One region of the Streptomyces sp. NPDC054757 genome, then DNA from elsewhere that is predicted to be linked to it. Evidence: riboswitches for the same ligand, from Rfam matches in the RefSeq annotation. Region 1 holds a riboswitch; the other holds the start of a gene.
What was found. A riboswitch is a leader RNA that binds a small molecule or an ion and turns the genes downstream of it on or off. The one in region 1 is predicted to bind cobalamin.
Positions count from the first base shown of each region.

Region 2: it holds a riboswitch for cobalamin, as region 1 does, so the genes downstream of both, ACWGKJ_RS19970 (CbtB domain-containing protein) here and ACWGKJ_RS25160 (CoA-acylating methylmalonate-semialdehyde dehydrogenase) in region 1, are expected to answer to the same signal.

Region 1 is NZ_JBSHBW010000023.1:101,498-109,083, reverse strand. It holds gene ACWGKJ_RS25180 (CbtA family protein) at 1-782, shown strand, start outside; gene ACWGKJ_RS25175 ((2Fe-2S)-binding protein) at 779-1,576, shown strand; gene ACWGKJ_RS25170 (aldo/keto reductase family oxidoreductase) at 1,818-2,690, opposite strand; gene ACWGKJ_RS25165 (LysR family transcriptional regulator) at 2,796-3,659, shown strand; cobalamin riboswitch at 3,839-4,009, shown strand; gene ACWGKJ_RS25160 (CoA-acylating methylmalonate-semialdehyde dehydrogenase) at 4,235-5,734, shown strand; gene ACWGKJ_RS25155 (acyl-CoA dehydrogenase family protein) at 5,740-6,888, shown strand; gene ACWGKJ_RS25150 (enoyl-CoA hydratase/isomerase family protein) at 6,885-7,586, shown strand, end outside.
Region 2 is NZ_JBSHBW010000016.1:70,830-78,415, forward strand. It holds gene ACWGKJ_RS19955 (SDR family NAD(P)-dependent oxidoreductase) at 1-815, shown strand, start outside; gene ACWGKJ_RS19960 (alkaline phosphatase family protein) at 998-2,425, opposite strand; gene ACWGKJ_RS19965 (CbtA family protein) at 2,646-3,413, opposite strand; gene ACWGKJ_RS19970 (CbtB domain-containing protein) at 3,460-3,684, opposite strand; adenosylcobalamin (AdoCbl) riboswitch at 3,729-3,819, opposite strand; gene ACWGKJ_RS19975 (histidine phosphatase family protein) at 4,398-5,015, shown strand; gene ACWGKJ_RS19980 (DUF2127 domain-containing protein) at 5,091-5,864, opposite strand; gene ACWGKJ_RS19985 (ATP-binding protein) at 6,244-7,586, shown strand, end outside.

The DNA of each region.
Region 1 (7,586 bases):
AGCCGCAGATATCCAAGGCCATCGACTACGAGAGCGGCCGCGATGCCGCCCAGGCCGCCCTCGACAAGGCAGCCGGCCTGATACCGGAGGCGGGCGGCCCCGAACTGTTCAGCCGCACCATCCAGGCCAACCTCGGCATCGGCGTCGGCATCGTCTTCTTCGGTATGGCGATGGGCGCCCTGTTCGCCGTCGCCTACACCGTCTGCCTGGGCCGCACCGGCGGTCTGCGGGCCCGCTCCCTGGCGCTGCTCGTCGCCGCCGGCGGGTTCCTCGGCATGTATCTGGTGCCGTTCCTGAAGTACCCGGCCAACCCGCCCGCGATCGGCCACGAGGACACCATCCAGCAGCGCAGCGCCCTGTATCTGATCATGGTCGTGTGCTCCGTGGCCTTCCTGGCGGGAGCGGTGTGGCTCGGCCGACGACTCCAGCCGCGCTTCGGCAACTGGAACGCCTCCCTCCTCGCCGGCGCCGCATTCGTGGTCGCGATCGGGATCGTCATGCTGCTCCTGCCGCAGCTCGGCCATCTCGCGTCCAACAAGGAGAACTTCGGCCATCACGCCACCGAGACCCCGCTGCCGCTGACCGACCCGAAGGGCCACATCGTCTACCCGGGCTTCCCGGCCGATGTGCTGTTCGACTTCCGCTTCTACTCGGTCGCGGCCCAGCTCATCCTCTGGACGGCCATCGGCCTGGTCTTCGCCCCGCTGGCCGAGCGCCTGCTCCGGCCCATGCGACCGGATGCCGCCGCCCCCTCGCAGGAGCCGGACACCGTTCCGGCATGAGCGGTCCACCCACGGCGAGCGCGGCGATCGAGGAGATCGCCGCGCTCGGCCCGTTCTTCGGCGTCCGGACCCATCCGCCAGGTACGGAACCCCCCGGGCCCTGGCGGCGGATCACCGGCCCACTGCTCGAAGCCCGGGTGACAGGCGTACGGGAGTGGCTCGCCGCGGCAGGCGGGCAGCCGCCCGAGGCGGTCGAGACCCGGGTCGCGGCATCCGTCGCCCATCTGGGGCTGGCTGCCCGGCTGGTGTCACCGGCACTGGCCGCCGCCGTGCTGTACGGGCTGGTGCCCGCCCCCGGCCTCGCGGACCTCCGATGGCAGCCTGTGACCGGCGGCCCGGTCCCCTTGTCGCTGCCCGCCGATGCTTTCACCGAAAGGGCTTTTGTCGAGGGGGCGGTGACTGACGGGGCTTCTGCCGTCGGGGCCCTCACCGGCGAACTCTCTTCAGCCGCGCCGCCGGCCCGGCTCGCCGCCGAGCTGGGCAGTCGTCTGGTGGACGGCCCCCTGAGCGAACTCGCCCATGCGATGGCCGAGTTCTCGGTCTCCCCGCACATCCTCTGGGGCAACACCGCATCGGCCGTCAACGGAGCCGCGACCATGATCACGGCAAGCCGCCCAAACCTCACCGCACGGACCCGCGCCATCAGCTCACTGCTTCTGGCGCGGCCCCCACTGCGCGACGCGAGCAGCGTGCGGCCCGACGGAGTGTTCCGGCGGCGGAGCTGCTGCCTGATCTACCGCGCCGCGCCCGGCGCCGCGGGGGCCCTGTGCGGGGACTGCGTACTGTCCCGCTGACCAGGCCGCATCACGTCATCCGCCACTGCCCCCGGTCTTGCCGGGGGCCGGGCTGCGCGCTCTGCTAGGACGTGTTTCGAAAGTCCCGCCTGGCCGACGACGCCTGGCACGCACGCTCGCCGCGTTGTCGGAGTCGTCCAAGTACGTCCAGTACGAGGACGATCCTCCGCCTTGCGATCGCACGCGCCAGGCGCCGTCGGCCCCGCCCTTCGGGCGGACGGCGCTACTTTCGAAACGCGCCCTAGTGGCCGATCTTGTCCAACTCCACGAGTTCCTCGTCGGAGAGCGAGAGTCCCGCACCGGCTGCGTTCTCGCGCAGGTGCGCCACCGACGAGGTGCCGGGAATGAGCAGGATGTTCGGCGACCGCCGCAGCAGCCAGGCCAGGGCGACCGACATCGGTGTCGCGTCCAGCCGGGTGGCCACGGCGGAAAGTGCCGTGGACTGCAGTGGGGTGAAGCCGCCGAGCGGGAAGAAAGGCACGTAGGCGATGCCCTTGGCGGCGAGTTCGCCGATCAGCTCGTCGTCCTGACGGTAGGCGAGGTTGTACATGTTCTGTACGCACACGATCGGCGCGATCGTCTGCGCCTCGGCGACCTGTTCCGCCGTCGCGTTGCTCACTCCGAGGTGCCGGATCAGGCCCTGCTGCTGGAGTTCGACGAGGGCCGCGAAGGGCTCGGCGAGCGAGCCGGGCCGGGGACCCGTGGCGTCGCCGAGCCGGAGATTGACCACGTCGAGCGAGTCGAGGCCGAGGTCCTCAAGGTTCTCGCGTACGGCGCGGCGCAGCTCCTCGGGCTGCCGGGCAGGGATCCAGCCGCCCTGCTGATCGCGGACCGCGCCGACCTTGGTCACGACGTGCAGTGACTCGGGGCAGGGGTGCAGCGCTTCACGGATCAGCTGGTTGGTGACGCGCGGTCCGTATGCGCCGGCGGTGTCGATATGGGTGATCCCGAGGGCGGCGGCCTCGCGCAGGACGGCGAGCGCGCCGTCACGGTCGGCAGGAGGGCCCATGACCCCGGGGCCGGCGAGCTGCATGGCGCCGTAGCCGAAGCGGGTGACGGTCAGATCGCCGAGGGTCCAGGTGCCACCGGGCAGGGACGCGGAAGGTCTGTTCATGGTTTCGCTCATGCCGTCGATGTTCGCTCGCGGACAGGCGGCGCATCCAATACCGACACAGCGCCCTGTCATACCCGGTAGGTATCACAGAGATACGCTGTGGCCATGGACACCCTGGAGACCCGTGAGCTGAGGTACTTCGTGGCCGTCGCAGAGGAACTGCACTTCGGCCGCGCCGCCGAGCGCCTCGGCATGGCCCAGCCACCGCTGTCCCGGGCGATCCAGCAGCTCGAACGGCGCCTCGGCGTCTCCCTGCTGGAACGCAACCGCCGCGGCGTCTCCCTGACCGGCGCCGGAGAGACGCTGCTGCACGAGGGCCGCGCAGCACTCGACGCGACCACCGCTGCCGCCCGCCGCACCCGTCGCGCCGGCGGCGCCGGCAGTCCGGGCGGCCCCCGCAACCGCCTGGTACTGGCAGTGAAGGCCGGCGCGTCCCACGAGCTGATGCGCAAGCTCCTAGACGCCTACGCGGCCGAGCCCGACGCCGCTGAGATCGAGGTACTGCCGAGCGGCACATGTGAGCAGGGAGAAATGCTGCGCGACGGCCGCGCTGATGTGGCGCTCATGCACGCGCCGTTCAATTCCCTCGCCGGGTTCGACAGCGAGGAACTGATGGCCGAGGGACAGATCGCGATCCTGCCCGCCTCACATCCCCTCGCCGCGCAGAGGACGCTGTCCCTGGCGGACGTCAGCGACATCCCCGGTCTTCCGCTCGCCCGCTGGTCCCGCCGCGGCACGTACCCACCCGGCCCGGGCCCCGAGATCCACGACCAGACGCAGCTGGCCCAGCTGATCGCCCTCGGACGCACCGTGGCCGTCTTCCCCGAGTCGGCCAGCGCCTGGCTATGGGCCGAGCACACGGCCGTGCCCCTGACCGACGCACCCCCCGTCGTCACCCACATCGCCTGGCCCGCGCACAGCCGCTCCCTCGCCCTTGCCGGACTGATCCGCACGGCCACACGGCTATGACCCGCTGACTGCCCACTACGGCCTCGGGTACGAAAGGGTCAGCCAACGCCTCAGCACGCTGCGGCGGTCCCGGCCGCGAGGTGCCCCGTACCCGCTGACCGGGAAGCAGCCGGAAACCGACGCCTGGAGCGACACAGCCGGGGCGGGGGGTGGACTTACTAGGACGTCCAACTATATCTTCGTGGCACAAGGTCCGCGGTGCAGGGAAGCCGGTGTGAATCCGGCACGGTCCCGCCACTGTGACCGGGGAGTGTGCTGCCATCCACACGCCACTGGCGATTTCAGCCGGGAAGGCGGGCGGCACGCGGGGATCCGGGAGTCAGGATACCGGCCGCGGAATGTTCCGTGTTTTCCACGAGGATGGAGCAGACACGCATGGCACCGGTCCGTACGCACACCCACGACCCTGGTGATCCGGCGGAGCGCACCCGACTCGACGCGCGCTCGTAGAACTCCGCGGCCGCGAGCCGCTGTTCGCTGTCCCACGGCAGCCCTCCCGGCAGCACGCCCGTCCGCGTGCTCCCGGCGATCTGCCGTGCCGTCCCCGGATCCCAACCTGACGAGAGCAGGCAACCATGGTCCGTGAACTCACCCATTTCATCGGCGGTAAACACACCGCCGGTACATCCGGTCTCTTCGGCGACGTGTACGACCCCAACACCGGCACCGTCCAGGCCCGGGTCCCGCTCGCGGGCCGCGCCGACACCGAGGCGGCCATCGCCGACGCGGTCACGGCGCAGCCGGAATGGGGGGAGTGGAATCCGCAGCGCCGTGCCCGGATCCTGCTGCGCTTCCTCCAACTCGTCGATGGGGAACGTGACTCCCTGGCCCGGCTGCTGTCCGCCGAGCACGGAAAGACCGTCGCCGACGCCCACGGTGATATTCAGCGCGGCCTGGAGGTGGTGGAGTTCGCCGCTGGTATTCCGCACCTGCTGAAGGGCGAGTTCACCGACAACGCGGGCACCGGCATCGATGTGCACTCGCTGCGCTCCCCGATCGGAGTGGTCGCCGGCATCACGCCGTTCAACTTCCCGGCGATGATCCCGCTGTGGAAGGCGGCGCCCGCTCTCGCCTGCGGAAACGCGTTCATCCTCAAACCGTCCGAGCGCGATCCGTCCGTGCCGCTGCGCCTGGCCGAACTGTTCCTGGAAGCAGGTCTGCCGCCCGGTGTGCTGAACGTCGTCAACGGTGCCAAGGAGGCCGTCGACACGCTGCTCGATGACCCCCGGGTCGGCGCGCTCGGCTTCGTCGGCTCCACTCCCATTGCCGCACATATCTACGCGACCGCCGCCGCTCACGGGAAGCGCGCCCAGTGCTTCGGCGGCGCCAAGAACCACATGATCGTCATGCCGGACGCCGACCTCGACCAGGCCGTCGACGCCCTCATCGGAGCCGGATACGGGTCCGCGGGTGAACGCTGCATGGCGATCTCGGTGGCCGTGCCGGTCGGGGAGGAGACCGCCGACCGGCTCGTCGCCGCACTCAAGGAGCGGATCGCCACCCTCCGTATCGGCCGCTCCGACGACCCGGAAGCCGACTTCGGCCCCCTCGTGTGCCAGGACGCCCTCGACCGGGTCCGCCGGTATGTGGACACCGGAGTGGCCGAGGGCGCCGAACTCGTCGTCGACGGGCGGCAGTTCTCCCTGCCCGGCCACGAAGGCGGCTTCTTCGCGGGGGCGTCCCTCTTCGACCGGGTCACCCCGCGGATGCGGATCTACCAGGAGGAGATCTTCGGGCCCGTGCTGTGCGTCGTACGGGCCGCCTCCTACGAGGAGGCACTGCGGCTGCCCAGCGAGCACCCCTACGGAAACGGCGTCGCGATCTTCACCAGGGACGGCGACACCGCCCGCGACTTCACCCGCCGGGTGGACACCGGCATGGTCGGCGTCAACGTCCCCATCCCGGTCCCCGTCGCCTACCACACCTTCGGCGGCTGGAAGCAGTCCGGTTTCGGCGACCTCAACCAGCACGGCCCGGACGCCATCCGCTTCTACACCCGCACCAAGACCGTCACCTCGCGCTGGCCATCGGGTGCCAGGGAAGGCGCGAGCTTCACCCTTCCCACCATGGGATGAGCGCCATGACCACCACATCGCTCACCGAAGTCCAACAGGCCCTGGTCGAGACCACATTGGACTTCGCGCAGGATCATCTGGCGCCCCACGCCCTCCGGTGGGACCAGGACAAGTACTTTCCGGTCGAGGAGCTGCGCAAGGCTGCCGGGCTCGGTCTCGGCGGCGTGTACGTACGGGATGAGGCGGGCGGCAGCGGACTCTCCCGCGCCGACGGTGTCCTCGTCTTCGAGGCTCTCGCCTCCGGCTGCCCGTCCATCGCCGGCTACCTCTCCATCCACAACATGGTCGCCTGGATGATCGACCGCTACGGCGACGACGACCAGCGCGCACGGTGGCTGCCCCGCCTCTGCGCCATGGATGACCTCGGCAGTTACTGCCTCACCGAACCCGGTGCGGGGTCCGACGCCGGGGCGATCCGCACCGGCGCGGTGGCGGACGGCGACCACTACGTCCTCACCGGAGTGAAACAGTTCATCTCCGGTGCGGGTGCCTCACAGGTGTACGTCGTCATGGCACGTACGGGTGGAGAAGGCCCCGACGGCATCTCCGCGTTCGTCGTGGACCGGGACGATCCCGGCCTCTCCTTCGGACCGAACGAGAAGAAGATGGGCTGGAACGCCCAGCCCACCCGCCAGGTGATCCTGGACGGAGTCCGGGTACAAGCCGACCGGATGCTCGGGCGGGCGGGCGACGGCTTCCGGATCGCCATGAGCGGCCTCAACGGCGGCCGGCTCGGCATCGCCGCCTGCTCCCTCGGCGGCGCCCGCAGCGCCCTCAGCCAGAGCCTGTCCCATCTCGCCGACCGGGAGGCGTTCGGGACCCGGCTGCTCGACGCGCAGGCCCTGCGGTTCCGCCTCGCCGACATGGCCACCGAACTCGCCGCCGCCCGCGCCCTGGTCCACCAGGCGGCCGAGGCCCTGGACCGTGGCGACGCCGGGGCACCGCAGCTGTGCGCGATGGCCAAGTGCTTCGCCACCGACACCGGTTACTCCGTCGCCGACCGCGCTCTCCAACTGCACGGAGGCTACGGGTATCTGCACGAGTACGGCATCGAGAAGATCGTCCGGGACCTCCGTGTCCACCAGATCCTGGAAGGAACCAACGAGATCATGCGCGTCATCGTGGCCCGCGGACTGACGGAGGCGTTCCGGTGACCGCCGACGAGGGACACGTACTTCTCCGCACCGAGGGCCGCGCGGCGCACCTCACGCTCAACCGGCCACAGGCGCTCAACGCCCTCACCCACGCCATGGTCCGCCGTATCGACGAGGCGCTGACCCACTGGGAGACCGATCCGGCCGTGCAGACCGTGATCATCACCGGCGCCGGCGGGCGCGCCCTGTGCGCGGGCGGCGACATCCGGTCCATCTACGAGGACGCACGCACCGGAGGAACCGCGTCCGCCGCGTTCTGGCGGGACGAGTACCGGCTGAACGCCCGGATCGCCCGCTACCCCAAGCCGTACGTCGCCGTCATGGACGGCATCGTGATGGGCGGCGGCGTCGGGGTCTCCGCCCATGGCAGCGTCCGTATCGTCACCGAGCGCTCGCGGATCGCGATGCCCGAGACCGGGATCGGTTTCGTGCCCGACGTGGGCGGCACTCATCTGCTCGCCCTCGCCCCCGGTGAACTCGGCACCCACCTCGCCATGACGGGCACCCAGATCGGCGCCGGTGACGCCCTGTTGTGCGGACTCGCCGACCACTTCGTACCCTCTGACGACCTGCCCCGGCTGCTGGCCGATCTCGCCACACAGCCGGTGTGGGACGCGCTCCAGCTGTACGTGGGCGACCCACCGCCCGGCGAGCTGGCGGACCAGCGGGCCTGGATCGACGCCTGCTACGGGGCCGGC
Region 2 (7,586 bases), on a different contig from region 1:
CAGGGAACGCGGCAGCTGTGCCCGCTGTCACGTACGGACTGAGTGGTAGGTCGATTCTGGTGACCGGTGGCAGCAGAGGACTGGGATATGCGATCGCGCGCCTCCTTGCGGCAGAAGGGGCTTCCCTCGCGATCTGCGGCCGGGACCCCGGCACCTTGGACCAGGTGTCATCCGAGCTGGACCGGGATTTCGGGGCCCCGGTGGTGACGGGATGCGTGGATGTCCTGGCACACGGTGAACTGGAGGACTTCACCCGGCGGGCCGGCAGCGAACTCGGCGGACTCGACGGCCTGGTCGCCAACATCGGAGGCAAACGCGGCGGCGGCGTCCTCGACTCGACCCGGGAGGACTGGCAGGACACCTGGGAACTGAACGGGGGGCATGCGGTGCGTACTGTCCGGGCAGCACTGGGCTGCCTGCGGCCCGGCAGCTCCGTGGTGATGGTTGCCTCCATCTCCGGCTGGAAGCCTCGCTTTCCCGCCCAGTACGGGGCCGCCAAGGCATCGGAGATCTACCTGGCGGGCGCCCTGTGCCAAGAGCTGGCCCCGTACGGTGTGCGCGTCAACACCGTCAGCCCGGGCTCCATTCTCCTGCCGGGAAAGAGCTGGGACCGCCTGAGCCGACGTGACCCGGAAACCTACGCGGCATATGCGGAACGCAACCCCAGTGGCCGCCTGTTGGAGGCCGACGAAGTGGCCAGGGTCATCGGCTTCCTTCTCTCGCCTGCGGCCGGCGCTGTTAACGGCGCGCATATCCCTGTCGACGGCGGTCAGCCGCAGGCAGGGCTGGGAATCGTTCCGGGCCGACAGACCTGACCAGGCGAGTCCCGCTCCGCCGTGGAGGTGTCCTGCCCACCCGGAGCAGGAAACAGCCTCCCTATCCCTTGCCGGTCGGCTCCGCAAGGGAAGGAAGGCTCTCTCGGACGCCGGCTTCACCCCACCGGCGTATGGCTCTCTTCTCGCCGTCCAGCCGAAAACATAGTCGCGTGGGCAGGATCCTAGGTGCGCGGCCGGCGCCCCCGTTCCTGCCGTGGGAAGCTCTGGTCGGCCCCCGGCAGGTGCGGCTTCGGGAGGGTGGCGACCTCCTTCTTCGCCTGTTCCAGCTGCTCGGCCGTGTCCTCCGGCAGGTGCGGCGGCCGGCGGTGGGTGTCGGAGAAGCGGAAGGCCGAGGTCAGGTCGCCGAAGGTGCGGCGGCGCCACTGGGTGATGTTGGGCTCCCGTACGCCCGTGAACCGCTCCAGGAACTGGAGCGCCGAGGTGTGGTCGAACCGCTCGCCCGCGACCCAGCCGCCCACGGTCCACGGTGACACGATGATCGCGGGGACCCGGAAGCCGCCGCCGATCGGTAGGCCGTCGACGAACTCGTCCGTCGTGCCGGGCTTCGGGGTGGGGGGTGCCACATGGTCGAACAGGCCGTCGTTCTCGTCGTAGTTGAGGATGAAGGCGGTCTTCGCCCACACCTTCGGGTTGGAGGCGATGGCCTCGATCTTCTGGGCCACGAAGTCCGCGCCTGCCGCCGGAAGGTAGTCCGGGTGCTCGGACTGGTAGCTGGTCGGCATGATCCAGGAGACGGCGGGCAACCGGTCGTTGCGTGCGTCGTCCTCGAACGTGCCCTCCGGCTGGGGGCGTACACCGCGCTCGTACAGCTCGTCACCGGGCTTGGCGTCCTTGAACGTCCGGAAGTTCTTCAGCATGTTGCAGCCGTAGTCGTCGTCCTGCTGATAGACCTTCCAGCTGACGCCCGCCGCTTGGAGCCGTTCGGCGTAGGTCGTCCAGCGGTACGGCGTGGCGGCGGTGTTGCTCAGGATCGGCCCGCCCTGGGTGCCGTTCGGGTCGAGGGTGCCCGTCATCCAGTACAGCCGGTTCGGCCAGGTGGGACCGAACACCGAGCAGAAGTAGTTGTCGCAGATGGTGAAGGTCTCCGCCAGCGCGAACTGGAACGGGATGTCCTCCCGGGTGTAATAGCCCATGACATAAGGGCCGTTGACCCCGTCGGCCTTGCGGTGCGCGGGCAGCCACTGGTCCATCCGGCCGCCGTTCCACGCCTCGTGCTGTACGGACCAGGCGTGGCTGGTGGACGGGATGGCCTGGGCGCTCGATGTGTGGGTGTCCAGATGGAACGGGAGCAGATAGCCCTTCGGGTTCACTGTGTCGGGCTGGTAGAAGACCGGCTTGCCGTTCGGCAGCTTCTGCGCGTGCGGGTCGCTGAAGCCGCGTACGCCGGACAGCGTGCCGAAGTAGTGGTCGAACGAGCGGTTCTCCTGCATCAGCATGACGACGTGTTCGATGTCGCGCAGGGAACCGTGGCGCGGCGGCCCGGCCGCGACCGCCTTCTGCACGCTGGGCGGCAGCAGCGAGAGCGCCGCAGCGCCGCCCACGGCGCCTGCCGCTGAGCCAAGGAGTCTGCGTCGCGTCAACTCGGCCATGAACATCCCCTTCTCACGCTCGGACGGGCCCGTTCTGAGGCCCCTCCGGAACTCTCTCGGGAGCCCGGTGAAGAGGGGAGGAGTCGGACGATGAACAGGTGGCCAATGAGCGGCAAGGGCTTGGCCAAGCCAGAACCTGGTGTTCGCACAGCCGGGATCCCGCCCGGACAAAGGTCCGGACGGGATCCGTGAGTAGCCGTGAAGCCCCTTGTGGGAGAGCTCAGTTGGTGGGGGCGGCCGTTGGCGCCACGGTGCCGTCCGTGTGGTGTGACGCAGCCGTCCGTGGGAGGAGATGACGCTCGGCGAGGTGGCCGAAGAGCAGGCCGAACGCGGTCCACAGCGTGAGCTGGATGGCGAGCGCCGAGAGCCGGAACTGCCAGAGCAGGGTGGCCGGGAAGTCCTTGGGCACCTCGTTGACGGCGGGCAGGAGCGCATAGGCGAGTCCGACCAGTACGAGGAAGGCGGCCCCGGCCGCTACGGTCGCGTTCCAGTTGCCCAGCCGTGGCGCGAGCCGTTTGCCGAGGAGCACGGCGGCCACCGAGAGCAGCACGCTGAGGACCATCATCAGGAAGTACAGGGCGGTGCGTTTGCCGATGGTGCCGGGGTCGCCGACGGACGGCGGGTTGGCCGGGTACTTGAGGAACGGCACGACGTACACGGTGATCAGGGCGCCGGCCGAGACCAGCATGGCTGTCGCCCGCGGGCCGAAGCCGCCGGTACGGCCGAGTGCGAAGCAGAACGCGAGAGCGGCGATACCGCCGACCGCGACGCCGAAGACGAGCACACCGGTGGCGAGTCCCGCCGTCGACTGGAGGGAGCGGCTGACCACCTCCATCTCGTGCTCATGGCTGTGCGCGTCCTCGAAGGCGATGGCCGAGTCGACCCGCGGCTCACCGAGCAGATAGGCGACCACCAGGGCCAGTACACCGGCGGCGAGGCCGGCCAGCATGCCGCGGACGAGCAGGACGCGTATCGATATGGAGTTCATGAGAGAGGTCCCCTGGACGTCAGTAGGTCAGTTGGACGTCAGTAGGTCAGTGGCAGGGGAAGCCGAGGAGATGACGTCCGTCGTGGACCCACTCGTGCACGTCGGTCCCCGAGACGACCGAGGTGGCGCCCTGCTCGGCGCCGACGAAGTACAGCAGGACGAGCATGAGGATCCCGAAGAAGACCGCCCAGGGGGCGATGGCCTTGGCCGAGAGCGGAGCGATCGCCGGAGTGGCGGGGGCGCTCGGAGTGGGGGCAAGGGAGTTTGCCATGGCAGAACCTCCTGGGGAACACGCGTCCCGGTCGTGGTGCCTGAGACGAAGGTGCTGGGTCTGACTTCCCGTAGGACGGGTTCACAGTGGCGCGACCGTGCCGGATTCTCACCGGACTTCCATTACGCCTTCGTCATGTTCACGTGGACCGTACCGTCTGCCCGACCGGCTTCGCTACGGTGCCGGTCCGGCAGAACGGCCCGTCACACCCCGCGCCCGGTACCCCGGACGCACGTGTTCTGCTTGCCCGGCCGGACGGGTGGACGGGTGGACGGCGGGACGGTGAGGGCGATGACGGTACGGGTGATGCAGTACGGATGATGCAGTACGGATGATGTCGGTCTCACCTCGCGGAGCGGGGTCCGGCTCTGTGCGAGGTCCGTATCGACGACGCGGGGCCGCCGGACGAGGCGTTCCGGCGGCTGGACGTCGCGCCGCTGACGCCGACCGGGCTGGGCGGCAGGGCCGGACGGTGGAACCCGCGCACCGGACGGTCGCCGGAGCCGTGACCAGGGGTGCGCCCCGGCGGCGGGTGCGCTCCGCTGGAGAGGGCGTGGCAGTGCGCCCGGAATCACACCCCGTGAGCCGCCTCTGCGGGAATCTTCGCTGGTCGTGACAGGCTGAAGCCCTTGTACAACATCAACACAGACGTCACGGGTGGCTCCGACAGCACATCGGCGGCCCGGTGACAGACGCGAAAAGGCAGGGCGGTCATGGGAGAGCTGATTCTCGTACGGCACGGTGAGACCAGCTGGAGCCGCACCGGGAAACACACCAGCTGGACGGATCTGCCGCTGACGGCGGCCGGCGAGGAGCAGGCCCGCAAGGTCGCACCGCTGCTGGCCCAGCGGCGCATCGCACTGACCCTCACCAGCACGCTGACCAGGGCCAGGCGGACGGCCGAGCTGGCGGGCCTCGAACCCGCACGCGCCGACGCCGACCTGCACGAGTGGGACTACGGGGCGTACGAGGGCATCACCAGCGCGGAGATCCACCAGGACCGGCCCGACTGGGACCTGTGGACCGACGGGGTGGCCGAGGGCCCGCCCGAGCACCCCGGCGAGTCCCCGCAGCAGGTTGGCGAGCGCGCCGACCGCGTCCTGCGGCGGGTCGACGTGGCGCTGCGCGACGCCGATCTGGACGGCGAGGGCGGAGACGTCGTCCTCGTCGGGCACGCCCACTTCCTGCGGGTGCTGACCGCGCGCCGGCTCGGACTGCCCGCGTCGGCCGGGGCGCTGTTCCGGCTGGACACCGCGTCCGTGAGCCGGATCGGCACCGAACACGGCCGACCCGCCCTCGCCGTGTGGAATCAGGTGCCGCTCAGCGGGTGACGGGTGACGGGTGACGGGTGACGGGTGACGGGTGGCTGGGGGTGGGGCCGGCCGGTGCCGCAGCGGTGACGGGCCTCAGCCGTTGACGTGCGCCGCCCCCGCGGTCGTCTCGACTTCCAGCAGTGAGGCGCTCTGGCGCTCCGCTTCGAAGGCCGTGTGCCCGCCCCGCAGGCCGAACAGGCGCTTGCCGAGCAGGATGTAGAGCACCGCCAGGATGTTGACCGTCAGGGTGGCGATCTTCAGCCAGCTGACCTTCTCGGTGAGCTCGTAGACCTCCAGCGGCAGGAACACCGCCGTGGCGACGACCGTCAGATACTCGGCCCAGCGCTTGGCGCGCCACAGTCCGACGCCCTCGACGATCTCGATCAGCGCGTAGACGACCAGCAGCGCGGCGACCAGCACCAGTGTGGAGTGCTTGTAACCGAAGGTCTTCTGGATGGTGCCGACCACCGGCGAGTGGTCCAGGTCGTAGTGGAAGTGACGGAACACCGGGCGCAGCACGTCCAGGTTCTCGTCGAAGAGCCGCCGCACTGCGTCCTTGCTGTTGCTGAACTTCCACACGGCCACGGCCACCAGCACGATGAACACCCCGCGCACCGCCCGCTCCACGGCGAGGAAGCGCAGGATGAACAGATCGCGCAGTACCTTGCCGCGCGGCACCAGCGGGGCGTCCCGCGCGGGGCCCGATCCGTGCGGATCCCCCAGGGCGAAGTCCCCGCAGCGCAGACAGCGCCATGCCTCGCCGAATCCGGTGTCGGCGCGCAGCCGCGCCGCGAGTTCCGGTTCCCGCGGGGCGTACGTCACATGTCCGCGCCGTGCGCAGGTGCGCCGGTTCCAGTCGATCTTCATGCTGTCTTCCCCGTGACGGTCGGCCGATGGTCGGCTTCTGATGTTGCCGGCGGCGGCCGCGTGGCGGCCGGACCGGCCCAGCGCGGACCGTAGCAGGACGCCGGCGGGCGCCGGATGACAGGGCCCCGACAGACAGGGCGGCGGTCATCGCGGACGAGGACCGCGGATGCGGATGGGATGAGGGGTACCGGTGCGGATGAGAGGCACCGCCGTGGGCACCGGCCGCCGGGGTCGGGGCAGGGGCGGTTCCCAAGATTACTGCCCACGCCCGCAGGGCATGGGAACTTCTGCCCACTCGTGAAGAGGTCCATCCGGACCGGCCCGCGGCCCCGGCCTGCCGGGATACTCTCGAGATCCGTTTGCAGGCAGGGGAGGAACGATGGGGTCCCGGAAGGAACGCCCGGCCGCCGTACCGCTGCTGGAGCGGGAGAACGAGATCGCCGCGGGGACGCACGCCGTCGAGGCGCTGTGCGCGGGGGAGTCCGCCGGGGGCCTCCTCATCTACAGCGGCGAGGCCGGCCTCGGGAAGACCGCGCTGCTCAAGGCGGTCAGTGCCCAGGCGGCCGGACGCTGCACGGTGTGGTCGGCCCGCGGCGGCGAGACGCTCACCTCCGTACCCTTCCACGTCGTACGCCAACTCCTGCAGCCTGCACTGACGATGCCCGGGATCCGGGACGCCCGCGATCTGCTCGGTGACCGGTACGAGATCGTCGGGCCCGCACTCGGTGTCGCGCCGCCCGGCGCGCAGCAGGCCGACCCGCAGGGTGTCCGTGACGGTCTGGAGGCCGTGGCGGTGCGGCTCGCCGGGCTGTTCCGCCCGCTGGTGTTCATCGTGGACGACGCCCAGTGGTGCGATCTGGAGACGCTCGCGTGGCTGGCCTCCTTCACCGGGCGCGAGGGCGGACCGCCGATGCTGGTGGTCCTCGCGTACCGCACGGGCGAGGCGGACGGCGACGCCGCGGAGTATCTGCGCGTGCTGGAGGCGGCGGCCGAGAAGTCCGTCCAACTGCGCGCGCTCACCCCCGATGCCATCGCCCAGCTCTCCCGCAGCGCGCTCGGGGAGCATGCCGACGACCCGTTCTGCCGCGAGGTCTGGGCGGTGACCGGTGGGAACGCGTACGAGACCGTCGAACTCCTCGCCCGGGTGCGGGACGACGCCATCGACCCGGTGGAGGACTCGGCGGGAGCCCTGCGCGCGATGGGTGCGTCGGCCCGCGGCTCGGGGCTGATCGCCCGCCTGGAGGAACTGGGCACCGGGGCCACCCGGTTCGCCTGGGCCGCCGGGATCCTCGGCACCGGCATCTCGCTGGGCCTGGCCGGGCGGCTCGCGGGCATGAGCGAGAGCGAGGCGGCCGAGTGCGCCGAGCGGCTGCGGGCCGCCCGCATCCTCACCGGCGGCGACCCGATGGAGTTCGTCCATCCGCTGATCGCGGGCGCCGTCTACCGCGCCGTACCGCCCGCCACCCGTACCGCGATGCACGGCCAGGCCGCCTGGGCCGTGACCAGGGCGGGCCGGGGCGCGGCAGCCGCCGCGCCGCATCTGCTCCAGGTCCACCCGGACGACGACCCCGAGCTGGTCGCACAGCTCAGGGAGGCCGCCGCCGAACACCTCGCGGTGGGTGCTCCGGACGCGGCCAGGCGCTGTCTTGAGCGGGCGCTTGAGGAGCCACCGCTGCCCGCGGTGCGGGCCAGCGTCCTGTACGAGCTGGGCTGCGCCACGCT